Regions from separate parts of the Neobacillus phoenicis genome, predicted to be linked through region 1. Evidence: predicted binding sites of a transcription regulator. Region 1 holds the regulator's gene; the other holds the start of a gene.
The links. The regulator NrdR, encoded in region 1, represses ribonucleotide reductase genes. The targets are predictions, from matches to a motif close to AACACNATATATNGTGTT.
Positions count from the first base shown of each region.

Region 1 (12,104 bases):
AAGGTTTGACCCTCTTCTGCCTGAGCCTCCGTCCTCTTACTTGGCATTCTGCACACTGCATATATACCTTGCGGTGCTTCCGTTTCTGTTAACAGATCAGAAATTTCCTCCGTAACAAGAGTAACTGGAGTAGAATTAACATCCCAACGTGACGGTAAGCCTACTTTCTCAGAAACAATTATTTCTAATACCTGTTCTCCCTGCTTTAATGCTTCTTCTACTAAATGGAAGCCTTCTACGATAAATGATTCAGATTTATCCCGCTCTTTTTTCGTTAAAAGCTTTTTCCATTGTTTTACCTTAGGATTATTTATAGATTCAATATGTTTCAAAACGGGTTCTCCTTTAACATAACTCTTCTGATTTTCTCATTATAGCCTAAAAAGTATACATAATAAAACCAAATAGTAGAAATGCTATAAATGAATGAATGTTATAAAAAGGAGTGTGTGTTTATGAACTTAAATTTGCGAAATGCGATTATTCACAATGTCTCTGGTAATACGCAGGATCAATTAGAAGATACAATTGTAGATGCTATTCAAAATGGAGAGGAAAAAATGCTTCCTGGCCTTGGTGTATTATTCGAAATCATCTGGAAGAATTCTTCTGAAGAAGAGAAGAAAGAAATGCTTGAAACACTTGAAAACGGGTTAAAGTAATTTTCGTGTAGCTGCCGATATGAACTCGGCAGTTTTTTTCTGCAAAAAAATCCCCGGCAACTTCAACCGGGGATTTCCGTTTTATTACTCAAATGTAAGTTTATCAACAGCCTCACGGTCTAGGCGCTTAATCACTTCAACAATCAACTTAACCGCATTTTCATAATCATCACGATGAAGCATCGCTGCATGTGAATGGATATAACGGGTCGCAATCGTAATCGCTAATGCAGGTACCCCGTTATGTGTTAGATGGATCGAACCAGCATCCGTACCGCCACCAGGGATAGACTCGTATTGGAATGGAATGTTTAGCTCTTCTGCTGTATCTGTCACGAAATCACGAAGCCCTTTATGTGCCACTAAGGAAGCATCATAAATAACCACTTGTGGGCCTTTGCCCATTTTGCTCATTGCTTCTTTTTCTGTGATTCCAGGCGTATCACCAGCAATACCGACATCAACAGCAAAACCAATATCCGGTTGGATTTTTGCAGCGGCTGTCTTCGCCCCGCGTAGCCCTACTTCCTCTTGAACGGCTCCAACACCATAAACAACGTTCGGATGGTCAGTGCCTTGTAGCTGTCGTAATACATCAATCGCAATGGCACAGCCAATGCGGTTGTCCCAAGCTTTAGCCAAAAGCATCTTTTCATTGTTCATCACTGTAAACTCAAAGTATGGAACAACCATATCTCCTGGACGGACGCCCCACTCACGTGCTTCATCACGGCTGGATGCACCGATATCAATGAACATATCTTTAATTTCAACTGGTTTCTTACGAGCTTCAGCTGATAAAACATGTGGTGGTTTTGAACCAATAATACCTGTCACATCGCCTTTTCTTGTAACGATAGTAACGCGCTGTGCAAGCATAACTTGTCCCCACCAACCGCCAACTGGTTGAAAACGCAGGAATCCTTTATCGTCGATTTGTGTAATCATGAAGCCAACTTCATCTAAATGACCCGCAACCATAATTTTTGGGCCGCCTTCTTTACCAACCTTCTTAGCAATTAAACTGCCAAGACCGTCAGTAGTTACTTCATCAGCCAATGGAGTTATGTATTTTTTCATTACTTCACGTACTTCACGCTCATTGCCGGGAATCCCTTTGGCATCAGTTAAGTCTTTTAACATCAATAATGTTTCATCAAGTTTTGCCACTTATTTAGCCCCCCTAATTATGTATATCCGACCTTCATTATACATAAAAAAACTGTAAATTTACAAATTTTCTGCTAATAGTTATTTTGTTGTCTTTGATAATTTACTTCGTTTTTAAGAAAATATGCCTGCTCCATTTCTTTCTCGTTGAATCCAAGCAAGGAAGCCAGCTGCAAATAAGCTTCAAAAACCCTAATGTAAACATTAAACTCTTTGCTCTTTTGAAACAAACTGATTGTCTCATATACTATAAGGAATTGTTCGGTCACATCCGAACTTGTTTGATTCACCTTTAAATTAATTTCCATGTCATTAAAACCACACTCAATCCCTAATGACAATATGAAATGGATTCCGTCCACAAACTCTTCAAGAATCACTGCTTTATCTGAGGAAGGCTTGACACTCCAAAACTTAAAACAACGAGTTTCATTTGCCAATTCTCCAATTTCCACAAGCAAAGCAAGAACTTTGCGATCAAATAAAGCCTCATTTTGCAGTTGATGTTTTTCTTCTATATGTGAGTCCAATGCCTTTTGCATCTCAAATAGTTTTTTAAGTTGCATATGATTACCACCAAGCCTTTATTAAAAGTATCAGTTCGACTCCTGCTAGAAAGGGAAAGCCGATTTGAAATGCTAAATGCTTTGTTTTATGACGGTAAATCTGCATTCCTGCAGTCGTTCCAATTGCACCGCCGAATAATGCTACCAGCCATAATGTCCGCTCAGAAATTCGATATTGATGCTTCCTGGCACGCTTTTTATCTTCTCCCATAATAATAAGTCCTATTAGGCTCATTATGATATAACCCATTAGTAAAACCACTTTACTATCCACCGCAGTATCCCCCTTATAGAAAAAGCCATCCTCAAGAGAGAATGGCTTTATATCTTTAATTATTTTTGTTGTTGTTTAGCTTGGTTTGCTAATTCAGCAAATGCGTTAGCATCGCTTACTGCTAATTCAGCAAGCATCTTGCGGTTTACTTCGATACCAGCAAGCTTTAAGCCATGCATTAAACGGCTGTAAGAAAGACCGTTCATACGAGCTGCTGCATTGATACGAGTAATCCAAAGTTTGCGGAAGTCGCGCTTCTTTTGACGACGATCGCGGAACGCATACATTAAAGATTTCATAACCTGTTGGTTAGCAACTTTATATAATGTATGTTTTGAACCGTAATAACCTTTTGCTAATTTAAGAACTTTTTTACGACGTTTGCGAGTAACTGTACCGCCTTTTACACGTGGCATGTAATTTCCCTCCTATAATAAATCAATCTGTCCGAGATTACTTAACGTAAGTTAATAATTGACGAATGCGTTTGAAATCGCCTTTAGAAACAAGAGATCCTTTGCGAAGTTTACGCTTAGCTTTTGTAGATTTGTTCGCGAATAAATGGCTTGTATAAGCATGGTCACGCTTAAGTTGACCAGAACCAGTCTTTTTGAAACGCTTTGCAGCGCCGCGGTGAGTTTTCATTTTTGGCATTGGAATATCCTCCTTATTACTTATCAGCTTTAGGTGCTAAAACCAAGAACATGCTTCGGCCATCCATTTTTGGATGTGACTCAATAGTCGCTACTTCCTTGCATGCTTCAGAGAAACGGTCTAATACGCGTTGACCAATTTCTTTATGTGTAATCGCCCGACCCTTGAAACGGATGGAAGCTTTTACTTTGTCGCCTTTTTCCAAAAACTTAATAGCATTACGAAGCTTTGTATTAAAGTCATGCTCATCTATCGTTGGGCTTAGACGAACTTCTTTAGTAGTAATAATCTTTTGATTCTTACGAGCTTCTTTTTCTTTCTTTTGATTCTCGAATTTGAATTTGCCATAGTCCATAATCCGGGCTACCGGAGGCTTTGCATTTGGTGCTACAAGTACCAAATCAAGATTTACTCGTCCGGCAATCTCCAACGCTTCGTTTTTGGATTTGATCCCTAACTGTTCGCCATTTTGGTCAATCAGACGAACTTCGCGAGCGCGGATGCCCTCATTTAACAACATGTCTTTGCTAATAATTAGCCACCTCCAAGGTTTTTTCACGAATACAACGTCTGGGTAAAGGATGATTCACCTTATTATTAAACACCTTAGTTGGAATCGACAGGTATAAAACTTTTTATAAGTGCTATTTCTTAAGTACACAAACAAAAAAGTGCGGATGAATACACCCACACTTTACGAAACATAAGTAAATAAACAAAAAGTTCACGTAAAACCTGCCAACTGCCGTATGCGTCAATCAGGTGAGAAGCGGGTGCTTCTTCTTTTCCCAAAATCATATTCAATTTAACCTTTGTAACTATAACATAAACAAAGACGTATTGTCAAACGAACTATTTATTCATGACAACGAAATTTATTGTAGCAAGAAACCCAAAATTATTCAATATATTTTTTTCAAAAACAAAAAGAAAGAGAGGAATGACCCTCTCTTCTGAAAAATTTATCCTCTTTGCACATCCGCTTTTATTTCGGCTAGGAAGTCAGCAAACGGCTTTGTTTCTGAGTTTTGCTCTCCATATTTACGAACGTTAACTGCATGATCTTCCACTTCTTTGTCACCGACAACGAGCATATATGGTATTTTTTGCATTTGTGCTTCACGAATTTTATAACCAATCTTTTCATCACGGCCATCTAATTCTACACGGAAGCCTTCATTTTGAAGCTGTTCCTGTACTTGCTTTGCATAATCGTAGTGAACACCTGGAGAAACAGGAATCACTTGAACTTGAACTGGTGCCAACCAAGTTGGGAATGCTCCTTTATACTCTTCAATTAAGAAGGCAACAAAACGTTCCATTGTTGATACGACACCACGATGGATAACAACAGGACGATGCTGCTTACCATCTTCACCCACATAAGTTAAGTCAAATCGCTCTGGAAGTAAGAAGTCAAGTTGAACAGTGGACAGGGTTTCATCTTTACCTAAAGCTGTTCTAACTTGAACATCAAGCTTCGGACCATAGAAAGCAGCTTCGCCTTCAGCCTCATAATAATTAAGTCCAAGTTCGTCCATAGCTTCCTTCAACATCCCCTGTGCTTTTTCCCACATTGCATCATCATCAAAATATTTTTCAGTGTCCTGAGGGTCACGATAGGAAAGACGGAAAGAATACTCATTCAGATTGAAGTCTTTATAGACCGCTAAAATAAGGTTAACTACGCGTTTGAATTCCTCTTTAATTTGATCAGGGCGAACAAAAATGTGCGCATCATTTAGAGTCATTCCCCGCACACGTTGCAGACCAGAAAGGGCACCAGACATTTCATAACGATGCTGTGTACCAAGCTCAGCAATACGAATCGGTAGCTCACGATAACTGTGAATGCTGTTTTTGTAAACCATCATATGATGCGGACAGTTCATTGGACGAAGAACTAATTGCTCATTATCCATCTCCATAACCGGGAACATATCTTCTTGATAGTGGTCCCAGTGACCAGACGTTTTATATAAATCCACACTACCCATTACAGGAGTATACACATGGTTATAACCTAAACGTTGTTCTTTATCAACAATATAACGTTCGATTACACGGCGGATAGTAGCTCCTTTTGGAAGCCATAATGGTAAACCTTGACCAACCAATTGATTAGTTGTAAATAAACTCAACTCTTTACCAATTTTACGATGGTCACGCTCTTTTGCTTCTTCAAGAAGGCGAAGGTGTTCAGCCAAGTCCTCTTTCTTAAAGAACGCTGTTCCATACACACGCTGTAGCATCTTATTGTTGCTGTCACCGCGCCAGTAGGCACCCGCAATGCTTAAAAGCTTGAATTCTTTAATTTTCCCAGTTGAAGGAACATGAACCCCACGGCAAAGGTCAAAAAAATCACCTTGCTCATAGATAGTCACTGTTTCTTCATCAGGAATAGCTTCAATTAGTTCAAGTTTGTAAGGGTCGCCTGCCTCTTTAAATAATTGAACAGCGTCAGCACGGCTTACTTCCTTGCGAACAATCTCAATATTTTCATTAACGATTTTAGCCATTTCTTTTTCGATCTTCGGAAGGTCCTCTGGTGTTAATGAGACGTCAAGGTCCATATCATAATAAAATCCACCCTCGATTACTGGACCTACCCCAAGGTTTACATTTGGATACAATCTTCTTACAGCTTGAGCCATTAAGTGAGCTGTACTATGACGCAATACCTCTAAGGCATCACTTGATTCAGGAACAACGATTTCTATAGAACCGTCCTCCATAATTGGACGACGAAGATCGAACATCTGTCCATTCCATTTACCAGCTATAGCTTTTTTCTTAAGGCCAGGGCTAATGGAAGCGGCAATATCTTCCGTTGTTGTTCCTCGTGGAAACTCCTTTACTGCCCCATCTGGAAACGAAATCTTAACAACGTCTGACATGGTAATTCCTCCTTTGATTTTGAGCGTTTCAGGGCTCTGAAAAGAACCGTCAATCGCTTTTAAAAAAATAAAAAAACCCGTCCCTGGAATAGGGACGAGTTTTGATTAACACGTGGTTCCACCCAATTTTTCATGTTCAATTCAAACAATTGATCATGACTTTGGTCAGGTAACGGCTGTTGCCGTCAACAATTACTAATTCCATAAAACAGGAAATGTTCACTGCTGAAGTTTAAAGGTGGTAAGTATTTATCCCGTGTTAGAAGACTTTCAGCCGCTGGTCTTCCTCTCTAGAAACCGTAAATAAAATACTGTTGTCCTTATCATTACTTTTACTACATATTTGCTATGTACGTTATTATAATGATTTACTTTTAAAATTGCAAGGTGCATAAAACTAAATATTGACATTATTTTATTTTTTATGCATGATTTTCAGAAGAATTTTCTTCAGGAATCCATTTTTTAATCTCACGAAGTGCGCCATACTCCTTAAGGGTTACTCTTTCCTCAAATATATTCTTGATGGTTCTAACCAACGGCTCATCAGGGTCTTTTGTATAAATAAAAATAGACGTTGGTGCAAGTGACAATAGCGGTGCAATGGAAGCGGAGTCAACATAAACAGGATGATTCACCAATAACCTTCTATCAATCAATCTTGTTAATTCGCCTCTTTTAATTTCAATAAAATCCTCATTAAAAAAAGTAATTTCTTCATCGAACAATAAATGAAGCGTATCCATTTTGGGCTCACGGTTCACCAAAAAGTCTCTTAGCATGTGCACAAACATTTGATATTCCTGCTCCATTTTGTATTCATCAATGGCTATCTCAACATAGCTTTCTAACGTTTGCAGATAGGAACGCAGGCGAAATTTAACAAAAGAGTCAAAAGAGAAGGTGACATTTTCATGAAGAATCTCCTCAATAGCTGTCCTAATTAGATTAGGCTCTTCATTTATTTCTTTAAGTAAAACAGCAAGGTCCTCTCTTTGCCCGTCCAGTATGGAATAGATAATATCAATAATCTGCTGCTGTTCTTCAATGTCGGTATAATAATAGTGATCACTTACTATCTCTCGAAACCAATGATCCCGTTTCGTAATCGTTATAAACTGATAAAATGCCGATTTCACCTTGTCAAACAAATCCGTAGAAAAGCAAATATCAACTATTTTTACTATATGTCGATCTTCTAAAAGAAGAATAGTTTCATTCATTGGATTATATGGTACATACTTCAGCAAGTGGTTATAAAACTTTTGTGCATCCAGCTTGCTTTGGAAGATGATTTCCGCCAACCAAATCCCCCCTTTGAGGCATTGTCTGTTTAATATATATGGGGGACTTGGCCAAAATAGAAGTTAGATAGCCTCAGTTTTAATATAATAATTAAGAAAAGCGTAAGCGCCTTGTTCAGCCCCGACAGGCAAATGTTCTTCGGCAAGAAAAGTCCGCCTTTTGACTTTTATTGCCGAAGGTTATTTGACCCGAGGGGCTAGGCGCTGGAGCTGGACAATTTTCGAAGTCGAATTTTATACTTTAAATGTAAAAAGGACTACCGGGTAATCCGGTAATCCCATAAAAACACCTTCTATTTATACACTAACGCCTATTAGGACCACTAACTAGAACTGGTTCGCTTAAGGTGCGAATTCGCTCCATGATTCGCATGGCCTTCATCTTTTCCTCTTCACCACGCTGGCTGTAGGTTAAATGATGCTCTAAACCTTGAAAATCAAAATTCGAGGTGAAGAATGTCGGAAGACTTTCAAGCATCCTAAATTGTAAGATTGGACCTAATACTTCATCTCTTGTCCAGCTTGACATTGCTTCGGCCCCAATGTCATCCAACATTAATACTGGTTCTTTTTTTAATGCCTCTATTTTTTCGTTTAGTGTGGAGTCTGCAATAGAGCTTTTCATTTCTCTCAGTAATTCAGGAACATAAACAATCATTGATGAGATCTGTTTTTTAGCGAGTTCATTTGCTATCGCACCTAACAAAAAGGACTTCCCAACACCAAATTTCCCGTAAAGATATAATCCTTTTTGTTTTTTGCCCTGCTCATAATTCATTAAGAAGGTCGCAGCTTTGTCCACTGCATCCAGTCGCCCGGTGTCCCCTTCAAAATCCTCAAAGGTAGCTTCCAATATATCTTTAGGTACATAAAGACTTTTAATTAGCTTTTCGTTTTTCTTCTTCTCATCTGCCATCACTTTTCTAGGGCAGCGCTTATAAATCACATCAATTGAATTCAAAGATAAAACGAGTTCAGGGTGGTAACCTGGCATAAAGTTAATGCATTTCCCAAGGCTTTCACAGCGTTCACAATCCTGACTTTGCTTTGTATACTCGTAAAGCTTACTCATGCTTTTATCAATCATCTCTGGAGTAATTTTATCCTGATGCCGAGCTAAAAACGATTTTATGTCACGATTCTCAAGAACCTCCTGGCGCTGTTTTTCATACCGTTTTTTAAAGCTTTCATTTGATGCCAGCCTTTGTAATGTTCTATTAATCCTTTCCATATCATTCACCCCCTACTTTCTAAACGCCTTTAATTTTTCTTCTATTGCCCGCTTTTTCGCTTCATCCTCTTCTGATTTGTTCGTTTGGATAGCAGGTTTTCCTTCTTCCGGACTTTCCTCAAACCACTCTGGAATGAGCTCTTTACGTATAGTTTTTTGCTTCGTTGGCCTTCCAGCCTTTTTGTTATCTGTCCAACCGATATACGTACGATGTTCGTTCTTTGCTAAGTCCATTGCTTCTTTCACTGTTTTGATTTGCTTCCTCGCCCAGTGGCCTGCTATCTTTTCAACATACCCTTTGGTAAGTTTCATATCTGTTTTAAGCATTACAAACTGAATAAGTACATTTATTACACCTGGAAGAAGCTTCTGCTTAAACATCACTTCCTCAATAATCTGCAGATCTGACTTCGATGGCTCTCCGCCGCCAGAAACATCCTTTAAGACTCTTAATGGAGAAGTGGTTTCTAAATAACGTATGAGTTTTTCTTCCTGTGTTTTTGGCTCATCTTTTTGAACCTGTTGGGCCGCAGGCTGCGTTCGTTCAATTAAACTTGGTAGCTGATCCTGATTGACATACTGATACCAATCACGAGCCCCCTTACGCAATTCTTCCAAATCTATTTCACTTGATTCATCGACTGCACTTAGGACAATATTTTTCATCTGAATAGGGTCAATATTGTACAGGAAGGCTAGATTGCTTATCATCTCTTTTACCTTTTGGGTTAGAGATTTTTTAGGTACAAGAGATTCATTTAACCCTGCCATCAATAAGTCAAAATCAAATGTACTTAATTCAATTTGTATTGGTTTCGAGTTATTACGACCAATAAAATGGTGGTCCACCTCTGGCTCCATTTCCTCAGACAATCCTTGAAGATATTGAAGACTACCAGGCGTAGCTGAAGCAAATACATCTTGAAAGGCCCTGGTTACATCCTGATATTCTTTTTCCTTTGGCATTTGCTGGTCAGAGAAAAACCGTTTTAGACGGGCAAAGTGGTTTTTTCCAATTTTCCGATAAAGAAAAATATTCAACATTCCATCCAAAAAGAATTGTTCAGGCGTTAAAGGTGGGATCAGTTCGTAAATAAAGGACCGATCTCCCTCCTCATCTGTTTTAACAAAGGTTTTTAATAACCCTATTCCCTCTAGCTTTAGACGCGCTTCATAAATATCCTTTAAATTTAACCCTAGCATGTTCATTAACAGATGGTGCGTAGATGAATCAGACCAAAGTCTATTTTCCTCCAGTTCCGCCCAAAGTGTCATATACAAGCTTAAACAAGTTGACCCGATCAAGGGCTGGTATAGAAACGTCAGCACTTTCCGGTCATACTCATGGAGCAGCCCATCGGATGCTACAATATAACGGTCGATAGGAAGGATTTCCTGCCAATGCTGCGCCATATAATCCCAACCTCTCCTTCAATAGTGAAAAAAGAGCCAAAGACGTTCCTTTAGCTCATTACGATTTTTCTTTTTTTATCAGTTCTTTTAATTCATCGATAAATACATTTATGTCTTTAAATTGGCGGTATACGGAAGCAAATCTTACATATGCGACTTCATCAACATGGGCAAGCCGATCCATTACCATTTCGCCAACAGCTTCACTTTTAATTTCAGAAATCCCCTGACTTCGAAGGTCCTTTTCCACACCGTGTGTAATATCTTCTAACTCCTTTAAGGCAACAGGCCGTTTTTCACACGCCTTAATCAAGCCCCTGAGTATTTTATCACGGCTGAATTCTTCCCGTGTACCTTCCTTCTTCACCACTATTAAGGGAATCTCTTCAATTTTTTCAAATGTAGTAAAGCGATATCCGCACTCCTCACATTCGCGTCTTCGCCGTGTTGCACGTCCTTCATCAACAGGCCGAGAATCAAGCACGCGTGTACCATAATTTTGACATGAAGGGCATTTCATTTTTAATCAACTCCAAATCTCACTAAATCCGAACAATTTCCTACTTTTATCTTATAAAAAAGCAGACCTTTGTACAAGTACAAGTATTAGGAGTTTTGTTTTCCTTTAATCAAAGTATGTATTTGATTCATCCGTTCGTAATAAGCAATAATTCGCTTTTTTAGTTCAGGATAATTGCCTAAGATTGAAAATCTTTCGGTTGAAAGGTTAAAGTCTACAGCGGTTTCTAATGGTTTAACAGAAACAACTGTCACAATCAGGAAACAAGAGAAAGGCTTAGTGATTTCTACCGCAATCTCCCCATGTTCTTTTGAGACCGTTAAGATGCGACAGTCAGCATCTTCATGAAATACCTTTTCAACTGATTCAAATATCTTATTAAAGTTGCCCTTATAGTAATGAGTATTTAAAGAAGCATCCTTATTTTGATCAGATGTTTCAATTTGACTTCTAAAGCGTCCGAATAAACTCATTTAAATAGTACCCTCCAAAAATTCTTCCTTTTCATCATTATAAGAAAGTATAAAATGCGACTTCGAGAATTGTCCAGCTCCAGCGCCTAGCCCCTCGGGTCAAATAACCTTCGGCAATAAAAGTCAAAAGGCGGACTTTTTTTACCGAAGAACATTTGCCTGTCGGGGCTGACCAAGGCGCTTCCGCTTTTCTAATTAGTTTACAACATAATGCGGAAAATATAAAAAGGAGTGTACATAGTTCGTACACCCCTTCGATCATTTTTTTTCGGATTAAAGTACCTTTGCTTGCTTAACATTTACTGGACCCATACCACGTGGGATTTCAATATTTTCACGTGTTTGAGCATTTAAAGCCTCAGCAATATAATCAGCAGCTACATTAGGGTTTAAATCACCACAAGTATATACATCAATGCTTGCATATCCATGCTCTGGGAAGCTGTGAATTGTAAGATGTGATTCAGAAATAATTACAACACCGCTTACGCCTTGTGGAGCAAATTTATGAAAAGCTACTTCGCGAATTTCTGCACCAGATTTAAGTGCTGCTTCTACAAAAGTTGTTTCAATAAAATCCATATCATTTAATTTTTCAAAGTCGCATCCCCAAAGTTCAGAGATTACGTGTCGTCCCATTGTTTCCATATTCTTTTTTCCCCCTCTAACCTTTTATGATGGTTTCCTGAAATCCGGTTATTGACGGTATCTTATAACTACCACGGGGGAAAGTTAGTCCAGAGAGGTCCTAACCCTTTAAGTAATTAATAGGTACCTAATTTCAAGAAGTTCACGATGACTAGTATACTTTGTTTATATTTTTTTTGCAACCTATCAATATAAAATTTTCATAAGATATTTTTGTAACTAGGCTAGGTGGGCATATTCCTCTATATTTAATAATAAAAAAAACATTAGTTCAAAAGCATTTTATGCTAAA
Region 1 is NZ_CP154847.1:1,889,473-1,901,576, reverse strand. It holds gene AA0X95_RS09770 (TrmH family RNA methyltransferase) at 1-332, opposite strand, end outside; gene sspI (small acid-soluble spore protein SspI) at 456-662, shown strand; gene AA0X95_RS09760 (M42 family metallopeptidase) at 747-1,832, opposite strand; gene AA0X95_RS09755 (dUTP diphosphatase) at 1,907-2,398, opposite strand; gene AA0X95_RS09750 (DUF1294 domain-containing protein) at 2,403-2,672, opposite strand; gene rplT (50S ribosomal protein L20) at 2,732-3,088, opposite strand; gene rpmI (50S ribosomal protein L35) at 3,126-3,326, opposite strand; gene infC (translation initiation factor IF-3) at 3,343-3,861, opposite strand; ribosomal protein L20 leader region at 3,986-4,117, opposite strand; gene thrS (threonine--tRNA ligase) at 4,289-6,223, opposite strand; gene ytxC (putative sporulation protein YtxC) at 6,646-7,527, opposite strand; gene dnaI (primosomal protein DnaI) at 7,832-8,758, opposite strand; gene AA0X95_RS09715 (replication initiation and membrane attachment family protein) at 8,771-10,171, opposite strand; gene nrdR (transcriptional regulator NrdR) at 10,230-10,691, opposite strand; gene AA0X95_RS09705 (hypothetical protein) at 10,778-11,164, opposite strand; gene speD (adenosylmethionine decarboxylase) at 11,438-11,812, opposite strand.

Region 2 (12,104 bases), 280 kb from region 1:
TTTAGCTCTTTATGGGCAGGAGTTATCACCAGAAATCTCTCCACTTGAAGCTGGAATTGGCTTTGCTGTCAAACTTAACAAAGAGTCTGATTTTATTGGTAAAGAAGCTTTAAAGTTGCAAAAAGAGAAGGGTCTCCCAAGAAAAATAGTGGGGATTGAAATGATTGATCGTGGAATCCCACGTCATGGCTATCCTGTTTATAAAGGGGATGTACTAATTGGGGTAGTAACAACTGGTACACAATCACCTACATTAAAGAGAAATATCGGGCTTGCCCTTATTTCTACTGAGTTTACTGGGCTAGACACTGAGGTTGAAGTAGAAATTCGCGGTAAACGCTTAAAAGCCACAGTTGTTCCAACACCTTTTTATAAAAAAGAAAAGAAATAACAGGAGGGAGCTAGGTTTATGAAACATCGCTATTTACCTATGACTGAACAAGATAAGAAGGCTATGCTCGAAACCATTGGTGTTACTTCAATTGATGATTTGTTTAGCGATATCCCTGAGAAAGTGAAATTCAAGGGTGAATACAATATTAAACCGGCAAAGTCTGAAACAGCATTAATGAAAGAGCTATTTCAAATGGCCAGCCGTAATGCAGACTTAAAAAGAAATGTCTCTTTTCTTGGTGCAGGAGTTTATGATCATTATATGCCTGTCATTGTAGATCATGTGATTTCTCGTTCCGAATTTTATACTGCATATACACCATACCAGCCAGAAATTTCTCAAGGTGAATTACAAGCCATTTTTGAATTTCAAACAATGATTTGTGAATTAACAGGCATGGATGTAGCCAACTCTTCTATGTATGATGGTGGTACAGCACTGGCTGAGGCTGCGATGCTAAGTGCAGGTCATACAAAACGAAAAACTATTTTAGTGTCAAGTGCCGTTCATCCAGAGTCTCGTGAAGTTCTTAAAACATATGCAAAAGGTCAATACCTTGATGTCGTTGAAGTACCAGTAACAGATGGTGTAACAGATGTTGACGCTTTAAAAGGACTTGTCAATGCTGATGTTGCAGCTGTCATTGTTCAGTACCCTAACTTTTTCGGCAGAATTGAACCGTTAAAAGAGCTTGAAGAAATAATCCATGAGAATAAATCAATGTTTGTTGTTTCCAGCAACCCATTATCCCTAGGTGTGTTAACACCTCCAGGAAAATTTGGTGCTGATATTGTTATTGGTGATGCGCAACCTTTTGGTATTCCAACAGCATTCGGTGGACCACACTGCGGATATTTTGCAGTTACAACTAAATTAATGCGTAAGGTACCAGGACGTCTTGTTGGACAAACAACAGATGATCAAGGAAGACGTGGTTTTGTTTTAACCCTTCAAGCTCGTGAACAGCATATTCGTCGTGATAAAGCGACATCGAATATTTGCTCTAACCAAGCATTGAATGCATTAGCTGCTTCGGTTGCAATGACTGCACTTGGAAAAAAAGGTGTACGTGAAATGGCAGCAGCAAATTTACAAAAGACTCATTATGCAAAAACCGCATTTAAAGAGGCTGGATTTGATATTGCTTATGATGGCCATTCATTTAATGAATTTATCGTGAAATTCAATCAACCAGTTAAAGAATTAAACCAAAAGTTGTTACAAAAAGGAATCATTGGCGGTTATGATTTAGGTCGTGACTATGCTGATCTTGCTAATCATATGTTGATTGCCGTTACAGAACAAAGATCTAAGGAAGAAATTGATACTTTAGTGAAAGAATTGGGGGATTTGCATGCATAATCAAGACCAGGCACTTATTTTTGAACTTAGTACACCGGGTCGAATCGGTTTCAGCCTGCCGGAAGTGGATGTACCTGAATTAGACCTTAGTAGTCTTCTTCCTGAAGGTTACGTTCGCGAAGAAGATCCTGAACTTCCAGAAGTATCTGAGCTTGATATCATGCGCCATTATACCGCGCTTTCTAGAAGAAATCATGGTGTGGATTCAGGTTTTTATCCATTAGGTTCTTGTACGATGAAATATAATCCAAAAATTAATGAAAATGTGGCTCGATTTAATGGTTTTGCACATGTGCACCCATTACAAGACGAAAGTTCTGTTCAAGGAGCACTTGAGCTATTATACGACCTGCAGCAACATTTAATTGAGATTACTGGAATGGATGAAGTGACACTTCAACCAGCCGCTGGTGCTCACGGAGAATGGACTGGATTAATGCTCATTCGTGCCTACCATGAGGCAAACGGCGATATGAAGCGTACAAAGGTCATCGTACCAGATTCTGCTCATGGTACAAACCCAGCATCCGCAACCATTGCTGGATTGGAGACAATTACAGTTAAATCAAATGAAAATGGTCTTGTTGATTTAGAAGACCTTAGAAGAGTAGTTGGCGAAGACACGGCTGCATTGATGTTAACAAATCCAAACACACTTGGACTTTTTGAGGAAAATATTCTTGAAATGGCAGAGATTGTCCATGGAGTAGGTGGAAAGCTGTATTATGATGGAGCAAACTTAAATGCTGTTCTATCAAAAGCTAGACCAGGGGATATGGGATTTGACGTAGTTCACTTAAACCTTCATAAAACCTTCACTGGCCCGCATGGCGGCGGTGGTCCTGGATCAGGTCCGGTTGGTGTTAAAGCAGATTTAATTCCGTATCTTCCAAAACCAATTATCGCTAAACGCGGTGAAGAGTACGTCCTAGATTATGATCGTCCGCAATCTATTGGACGTGTGAAGCCTTACTACGGCAACTTTGGAATCAATGTTCGTGCTTACACTTATATCCGCTCAATGGGCCCTGACGGCTTAAAGGCAGTAACGGAGTATGCGGTATTAAACGCGAACTATATGATGAGAAGGCTTGCTGAATACTATGATCTACCATTTGATAGACATTGTAAGCACGAGTTTGTTCTTAGCGGAAGACGCCAGAAGAAATTAGGTGTCCGTACACTCGATATTGCGAAACGTCTGCTTGATTTTGGTTACCATCCACCAACCATCTACTTCCCATTAAATGTGGAAGAGTGTATCATGATTGAGCCAACTGAAACAGAATCAAAAGAGACTCTCGATTCATTTATCGATATCATGATCCAAATTGCGAAAGAGGCTGAGGTTAACCCAGAGATCGTTCAAGAGGCCCCACACACAACTGTTGTAGGTCGTATGGATGAAACAACAGCTGCGCGTAAACCTATTTTAAAATATCAAAGAGATTAATTAAAAGAAAGGTCAGATTCCTTAAGTGGGATCTGACCTTTCTTATTTAAAAAAATTGGCTCTACCCTGAATAACTGTGGATAACTTTTAGCAGTTATTTCATTCATTGATGTGCAAATTCTTTTGCATGGATGTCTGTTAAACTTGTCTGTTGATTTCCGCTCCAGGCGTCTTCGCTTTCCGCGGGCGTGCCGGGGAGCCTCCTCGTCGCTTCACTCCTGCGGGGTCTCCCCTGCCCCGTACTCCCGCAGGAGTCTTCGCGCCTTCGGCTCCAATCAACAGGGTTAAAAATCAACAATGTTCTTTAACACAGCCAAAAAATTAAAGGTTCCGGAATTGCTCCGGAACCATGAGTTTATATTATTTTTTTGCTTTTACTTTACCAGACCATTTTTTAAATCCACCTTGCAGCTGGGTAAGGTCTCTATAGCCTTTACGATGTAAGAATTGAGCAGCACGTGCACTGCGCATTCCGCTTTGGCAATATAAGTAAACAGGCATATCCTGACGAATCTCTTTCATTCGCATTTTCATTTGTGACATTGGAATATTACGTGCACCTAAGATATGTCCGCCCTCGAATTCGTTTGGCTCACGAACATCTATAAGCTGTGCCTTCCTGTAGCCTGCACGGAAATCTTCTTCTGTTACCGTTTTAACAATTCTTTTCTGATAGAAATAAGTAAAAACGGAGTAGATAATAACTGCTGCAATAATGATTAATAAGGTATAAAGTGAATTCAACTTCTTTTTGCTCCTTTCAAGCTTTCCTGCACTAGTTTTTATTATATAAGTCATTCCACTAAAGATAAAGATGCATGGGAAAAAATCTTTAATTTTTCTCATACAATTATACCAGAAACATCTTATTTTGAATTCATATCAGATTTTGGTAGACTTAAGAACGAAATAATTTTATAAAATGAGGTTTTTTACATGGAAAAAGAAGTATGGCGTTTTATCGATACAGGTAATAGTTCTCCTTCATTTAACATGGCTTTGGATGAAGCTCTGCTTGATTGGCACAGTGAAGGGAAATTTCCCCCGGTGATTCGGTTTTATGGATGGAATCCTCCGACGTTATCCGTAGGATATTTTCAGAAGGTTGAAAAGGAAATTGATATGGATGCTGTAAAAGCTCATAATCTTGGTTTTGTGAGAAGACCAACAGGTGGCCGTGGTGTGCTGCATGAACATGAGCTTACATATAGTGTAATCGTTTCAGAAGACCATCCAGAAATGCCAAGTTCAGTTACTGAGGCTTATCGAGTTATTTCAGAAGGTATTTTAAAAGGGTTTCATCATTTAGGGCTAGAAGCTTATTTTGCTGTCCCAAAAACATCTGAAGAACGTGATGCGTTGAAGAATCCACGCTCTGCAGTATGTTTTGATGCTCCAAGCTGGTATGAGCTTGTTGTGGAGGGAAGAAAGGTAGCAGGTAGTGCGCAAACAAGACAAAAGGGTGTTATTCTTCAGCACGGATCGATTCTTTTAGATTTAGACGAAGAGAAGCTGTTTAGTCTTTTTAAATATCCGAATGATCGGGTAAAAGACCGGATGAAGAAGGCGTTTAAGGATAAAGCGGTGGCAATTAATGCGATTAGTCCAAGAAGAATTACGCTAGAAGAAGCGAAGGAAGCGTTTTATAAAGGGTTTGCTGAAGGGTTAAATATTGAACTTGAATCCTATCAATTAACAGACGAAGAGCTCGCTTACGTCCAAAAGATTGCAACTGAACGATATGAAAACGATGAATGGAACTTTAAACGATAATTTGAGGAAAGCGGCGATTGCCGCTTTTTTCCTTTTTTATAATACCTTTTAAAAAAAGTAGCAAGCCTCGAATTTTGTTAAAATTCCCTGTTTTAAGACGAAAATCGTAGAAAATCTTTCATTATCTCTTAAATCTAGTTATTTTTATGTTTGACAAAATAATTGTTTTTTGCCTGTTATACAACATGTAGTAGTACCGAAAATATTTTCGGTACTATATATAGATTTTTTAGTTGATTATTCCGGTCGAGCTGTGATACCTTATTTATATAAGACAACTAGATATAGCAAAAGCAATCTAGATTAGACACAATAGGTAGATTTTATTTGAAGGAGTTGTTCTCATGTCTGTAGTTTTTAGACAAAAAATGAATATTGATTTTGAAAGGTTGAATGAGGATATCCACCTTTTCCCCCAGGTTCACCCAGTAACCCCAGATATGAAAATAACTCACAAGGGTGTTTCGCGTTTGGTAATGTTGGACCGCTACACCTTTAAAGACACAGAAAAAATTACTCTCACAAACGGCGACTTTGTTGTTCTCACCATAAAAGAGGATCCAAAATTTCCAGCAAGAGGTCTTGGGTACATCCAGGAGATTGATTGGGAAAATAAAAAAGCAAAAGTATTAGTTGAAGAGGAATTTAGAGGAGTGCTAGATGACCCACAAGAAGCTAGTACAGGGGTAATTGTCCGTTCGTTAGACGTGATTGAAAAGCCACTGGAACTATTTTATGAGCAAATTGCCAAACGAAATGCAACTGGTCTAGCCTCGGTTGAAGAAACGGATGAAAAGCGACAAGAATGGTATGAAAAGTTCTACCAAGAGCTTGTTTCAATGAATTTTATCCCTGCAGGTCGTGTGCTGTATGGTGCAGGTGCGAATACAGATGTGACATTTTTTAATTGCTACGTCATGCCGTTTGTACCAGACTCACGTGAAGGGATCTCTGACCACCGTAAACAGGTAATGGAGATCATGAGTCGCGGCGGCGGTGTTGGAACGAATGGGTCGACTTTAAGACCGAGGAATACACTAGCAAGAGGTGTAAATGGAAAATCATCGGGTTCGGTATCTTGGTTGGACGACATCGCTAAATTGACGCACTTAGTAGAACAAGGCGGGTCCAGACGTGGTGCCCAGATGATCATGCTTTCGGACTGGCACCCAGATATTATTGAATTTATTATTTCTAAGATGCAAAATCCTAGGATTCTACGATTCTTAATTGAAAATACAAATGATGAAACAATTAAGAAATATGCAAAGGATAAGCTTAAGTTCACACCACTAACATTGCAGGAAACAGCGATGTATCAAGGTATTGTGAATTATAAAAACATACCAGGCTATGGTGGTTTTGATGAGAAAATCATTGCTGACGCAGAAGAAAAATTAGTTACAGGTGGTAATTACACTGTCCATAACTCAGAGTTCTTGACTGGTGCAAATATTTCCGTATGTCTAACAAAAGAATTTATGGAAGCTGTCGAAAATGATAGTGAATATGAACTTCGTTTCCCATATGTTGAGCACTATGACCAAAATGAAATGAAAATTTATAATGAAGAATGGCATAATGTCGGTGACGTGCGCGAGTGGGAAAGAATGGGCCACAAAGTTCGTGTGTACAAAAAAATCAAAGCAAAAGAACTTTGGAACCTAATCAATATTTGTGCGACTTACTCGGCAGAACCGGGTATCTTCTTTATTGATAATGCCAACGATATGACAAATGCTAAAGCATATGGTCAACAAGTAGTTGCAACGAATCCGTGTGGGGAACAACCACTTGCACCTTTTTCTGTGTGTAACCTTGCTGCAGTAAATCTTGCTGAGATGGCAGATAAGGATACTAAAACAGTTGATTTTGAAAAGTTAAAGAAAACTGTAGCGATAGGGGTAAGGATGCAAGATAACGTTATTAATGCAACACCTTACTTCCTTGAAGAAAACAAGAAGCAGGCTCTAGGTGAGCGTCGGGTTGGTCTAGGAGTAATGGGCTTACACGATTTATTAATCTATTGTGAAACCGAGTACGGCTCACCAGAAGGTAATGAATTAGTTGATAAAGTGTTTGAAACCATCGCTACAACCGCCTATAGAACATCAGTTGAAATAGCAACAGAGAAGGGAAGTTTCCCGTTCTTAAATGGTGAAACTACTGAAGAGACAAATCGATTAAGACAGGCATTTATTAATACAGGATTTTTGAAAAAAATGCCTGAGGATGTCCGCCAAGCGATAATGGAAAAAGGAATAAGAAATTCACATTTGCTTACTGTTGCTCCTACGGGGTCCACTGGGACCATGGTTGGCGTGAGTACCGGACTTGAGCCTTATTTCTCATTCTCTTATTTCCGGAGTGGACGTCTTGGTAAATTTATTGAAGTAAATGCTGATATCGTTCAGGAGTATTTGGAACAACATCCTGAGGCAGATGATAATAATCTTCCGAAATGGTTCATCACTGCAATGGAATTAGCACCAGAGGCACATGCTGATGTCCAATGCGTCATCCAACGCTGGATCGACAGCTCCATCAGTAAAACCGTTAATGCGCCGAAAGGCTATAGTGTAGAACAAGTAGAAAAAGTATACGAACGATTATATAGCGGCGGTGCTAAAGGTGGAACTGTTTATGTAGATGGTTCCCGGGATTCTCAAGTACTAACCCTTAAAGCAGAAGAAAATACAAATGAGCAGTTATCGATGTTTGATGAAAAGCCAAAGCAGCATGTTGTTCTAGTTGACACCATCAGTGACCTGCGTTCAACAGACGTAACAATTGGTTCTGAGGTTGGCAATACGTGCCCAGTTTGCCGAAAAGGAAAAGTCAAAGAAATCGGCGGCTGTAATACATGTACAAACTGTAATGCTCAATTAAAATGTGGATTATAAAAAGTATTAAAGAGAGAGGGTGGATAGCAATATTTCCATCCTTTTTCAATAAATTAAATTATATTAGAATAACTTTGCAATCAAATCGTAATATTGCTGTGAAGTCCTTGTTATTATTTCCTTGTATACTGTGATTATCAAATACATCACTCCAGGGAGGACAACATTATGCTAAAAAAACTAATCTCTGTTCTTGCGATTACAATTGGTCTTAGCTCAGTGTTTGCTACTACGGGTGATAAAGCAGAAGCGGCATACTATCATACAAAAGCAATTTCAGTTGCCAAGGCTAACCTTGGTGTTCCATATAGATGGGGTGGGATTACTCCAAGTGGTTTCGACTGTTCCGGATTAGTAAAGTATTCTTACTCTAAGGCTGGTAAAGTGCTGCCTAGAACGGCAGCGGATATGTTTTACACTAAAGGATATCGTGTAAGTTACTTACAGCCTGGAGATTTATTGTTTTATGCACCAACAAAAGCTAGCAGACCCACACATGTCGCAATGTATATTGGTGCAGGGAAAATGATTATGGCTTCATCATCAAAAGGAGTTATTGTTACCTATACAAGTAATACCTATTGGAAACCAAAATATATTGGTGCAAAACGAATCTAAATAAAATATATCCCTAGAGTATCGGCATAAGTCGGTACTCATTTTTTATGTATGGAAATAATTGTTCCAGCGGTTTCTTTTTAACTTTTTCTCGGTAGCTAATACTACATAAAAAGCATCTGAGAAAAGAGGGAGACCATGGAACCGTTTATGCCACAGTTAGTTTACATTGAACCGAAAGCATTAGAATACCCACTAGGCAGGGAACTAAAAGAAAAATTTACAAAAATGGGACTTGAGATAAGAGAAACCACTTCACATAACCAGGTAAGAGGAATACCTGGAGACAATGAATTACAGCAATATCGAAATGCAAAATCTACACTGGTGGTTGGAATCAGAAGAACATTAAAATTTGATACATCGAAACCTTCTGCAGAGTATGCCATTCCATTGGCTACAGGCTGTATGGGACATTGCCACTACTGTTACTTACAAACAACACTTGGTAGTAAACCATATATTCGGACATATGTTAATTTAGATGAAATTTTTGCACAGGCAGAGAAGTATATGGAAGAGAGAAAACCTGAAATTACCCGATTTGAAGCAGCCTGTACATCGGATATTGTTGGCTTAGATCACTTAACACATTCTCTTAAGAAAACCATTGAATTTATCGGACAAACAGAGTTCGGAGAACTACGCTTTGTGACCAAGTTTCATCATGTTGATCACCTTTTAGACGCGAAACACAATGGAAGAACTCGGTTTCGGTTTAGTGTAAATTCACGCTATGTCATAAAAAATTTTGAACCTGGAACATCCTCATTTGAAGACCGCCTAAAGGCGGCTAGAAAGGTTGCTAACGCTGGTTATCCCTTAGGGTTTATTATAGCTCCCATCTACATGCATGATGATTGGAAAGAAGGATATCGTGAATTATTCGAAAGATTAAGTGATGAGTTAGCGGGACTGGAAATACCCAACCTTACATTTGAGCTCATTCAGCATAGATATACAAAACCGGCAAAAAACGTGATAGCCAAGCGGTACCCAAAAACCAAGCTCGAAATGGATGAAGGGAAACGAAAATATAAATGGGGCCGTTATGGAATAGGAAAATATGTTTATCCAGATGAAGCTGCAAAGGATTTGGAGAGCACCATCCGTCAGTATGTGGCAGAATTTTTTCCTAACGCAGAAGTCCAATATTTCACCTAAAAAAATTTTGTTCTTGTCCGCCGTACTATTTCTACATGTTCGCGCTTAAAGATGTAACAATGAGTTCATCTTTAGGAGTGGCTGCCAATGAAAATAGACGGCGTTTTTTCTGGAGGGGGCATAAAAGGGTTTGCATTAATTGGAGCATACGAAGAAATTGAAAGTAGAGGACTGGAGTTTGTGAGAGTAGCGGGCACAAGTGCAGGGTCGATTGTTGCTGCCTTAATCGCTGCTGGCTACACGAGTAAAGAATTATATCAATTAATGGATGAACTTGATTTAACACAATTACTCGATCCTCGAAAATTAGTCATTCCTTTTCCATTTGCAAAATGGTTGTTAGTTTATTGGAAGTTAGGACTTTATAAAGGAAATGAACTTGAGAAATGGTTGAAAGAGAAGCTCGAAGCCAAAGGGTTAAGAACCTTTTCAGACCTACCACCAGATACACTTAGAGTGATAGCCTCGGATCTCTCAAATGGGCAAATGGTAGTCCTTCCAAATGATTTGCAAAAATACGGGATATCCCCAGGTTCATTTTCCATTGCAAAAGCAATTAGAATGAGCTGTAGTGTTCCTTATTTTTTTGAACCCGTTCGATTACGATCAATGGATGGAGTAAACATCTTGGTAGATGGAGGAGTCTTAAGCAATTTTCCTATGTGGCTATTCGACCAGGAAAATGTTCAAAAGATGAGGCCTGTTCTTGGTATTAAGTTAAGTGTTAGCGATTATGAGCACGAGAAGCATAAAATAAAAAACGGGATTCAATTATTTAGTGCATTATTTGAGACGATGAAGGATGCACATGATTCAAGATACATCTCCAAAAAACATGTGAAGAACATTATCTTTATTCCTGCTGAAGGCGTTTTTTTAACTGAATTTCATCTTACTGAGGAAAAAAAGCGGAAATTAATTGATGTTGGTAGGGAGCAGGCAAAGAAATTTTTGGATAAGTGGTGTTATTAATTAATACAGAAAGATAAAAATCGAGTGTCTAAAAGGACGCTCGATTTTTCTTTTTCCCCTTTTTACCGTCGATGACGGTTAAATGAGCAGGAGATTTCTTTTTTGTCTTGTTGCTTTTCTTTAATGTTGTTAACGTCCCAAGAGAAGAGCTTTTCATCGTAGAGTCTCCGCTCTTTTGCTGTAATCGTTTTTTGGATTTTTTTGCTGCTTTAAGAAATGCCCGCTGCTCTTTTTTCTGAGGGCTCGAAATTGAAAATTTACGAACAAGAAAATAAATAGCTAAACCGATCAATGCGATGATAGCAATTCTCTGAATGAAACCGGCAGGGTTAGCTGTAAATGAACCGAGTAGGCCAACCAGAGCTAGAATGACAAGTCCACCAATGACAAAAAATGATGTCCGATTTTTCAAGAAAGCCACCTCCCTAAGAGCATCTTAAGCATTTTTTTCCTCTTTTAAACACTGTAGAATAAAAGATTTAGACAATTTCCTCACTTTTCATATCATATTCAGATTCTTTTTCTCTTTTTAATAATTCTTTAAAGGAAAGAATCGCAACTTCCACTTGGTCATCGTTTGGTTCTTTAGTCGTTAATAGTTGTAGCCAAAGACCTGGAAGACCTAAGTATTTTAAAACAGGAATATCTCTTAATTTGTTTGTAATTTGTAAGACTTCAAAAGCAATACCTAAAACCACAGGTATCAAAAGAAGACGATCCACAACCCTTAACCAAAGTGGTGTTGTAGGTACAAACATGTAAACAAATACCCCAACAATGACTGTAAATAAGATGAAACTACTGCCACAGCGGTAATGGAGGCGGGAGTGTGCCTGAACATTTTCAACCGTTAACTTTACACCTGCTTCGAAGGTATTAATTACTTTATGCTCTGCACCATGATATTGAAACACCCTCTTGATAAGAGGTGTAAGTGAAACGAAATATATATAACAAAGCAGCAGCAATAGCTTAAAGAACCCTTCTACAAGGACTTGGGCAAAATCGGATGGGAAAATTGGCTTGGTTAGTACAGCTAAAAATACAGGTATTAATGTAAAAGCAAATTTTCCAAATAAGAATGAAAGGACCCCAATAACTGCTACCCCAAGATACATGGATAACTTAGAGACTTCTTTTTCCTTTATGGTCTCGTCGTCCTTTGGATCAACATCATATCTCTCAGTGGAAAAATTTAAGTGCTTTGACCCATTTGCACTTGCTTCAATAATTGCGATAATCCCACGAATAAATGGAATCTTTTTTAAGCTTGTTAGGTAAGGGTTTTCCTTACGAGGTAAATGAAAATATTCTACAGAACGATCTTTTCTGCGAACTGCAGTAACATAATGATGTTTACCGCCAAACATTACGCCTTCCACGACCGCTTGGCCGCCATAAACCGGTTTTTGAGATTTAGACATGGTTATTAACACCAACCTATAACAAAGTTGCACAATAGCAG
Region 2 is NZ_CP154847.1:2,173,376-2,185,479, forward strand. It holds gene gcvT (glycine cleavage system aminomethyltransferase GcvT) at 1-391, shown strand, start outside; gene gcvPA (aminomethyl-transferring glycine dehydrogenase subunit GcvPA) at 410-1,756, shown strand; gene gcvPB (aminomethyl-transferring glycine dehydrogenase subunit GcvPB) at 1,749-3,209, shown strand; gene AA0X95_RS11190 (rhodanese-like domain-containing protein) at 3,570-3,953, opposite strand; gene AA0X95_RS11195 (biotin/lipoate A/B protein ligase family protein) at 4,146-4,982, shown strand; gene AA0X95_RS11200 (vitamin B12-dependent ribonucleotide reductase) at 5,327-7,885, shown strand; gene AA0X95_RS11205 (C40 family peptidase) at 8,054-8,503, shown strand; gene splB (spore photoproduct lyase) at 8,642-9,667, shown strand; gene AA0X95_RS11215 (patatin-like phospholipase family protein) at 9,755-10,639, shown strand; gene AA0X95_RS11220 (SA1362 family protein) at 10,668-11,060, opposite strand; gene AA0X95_RS11225 (DUF1385 domain-containing protein) at 11,119-12,063, opposite strand.
Region 2: a site for NrdR is predicted at 5,193-5,210, ahead of AA0X95_RS11200 (vitamin B12-dependent ribonucleotide reductase). Genes of this name have one in related genera too.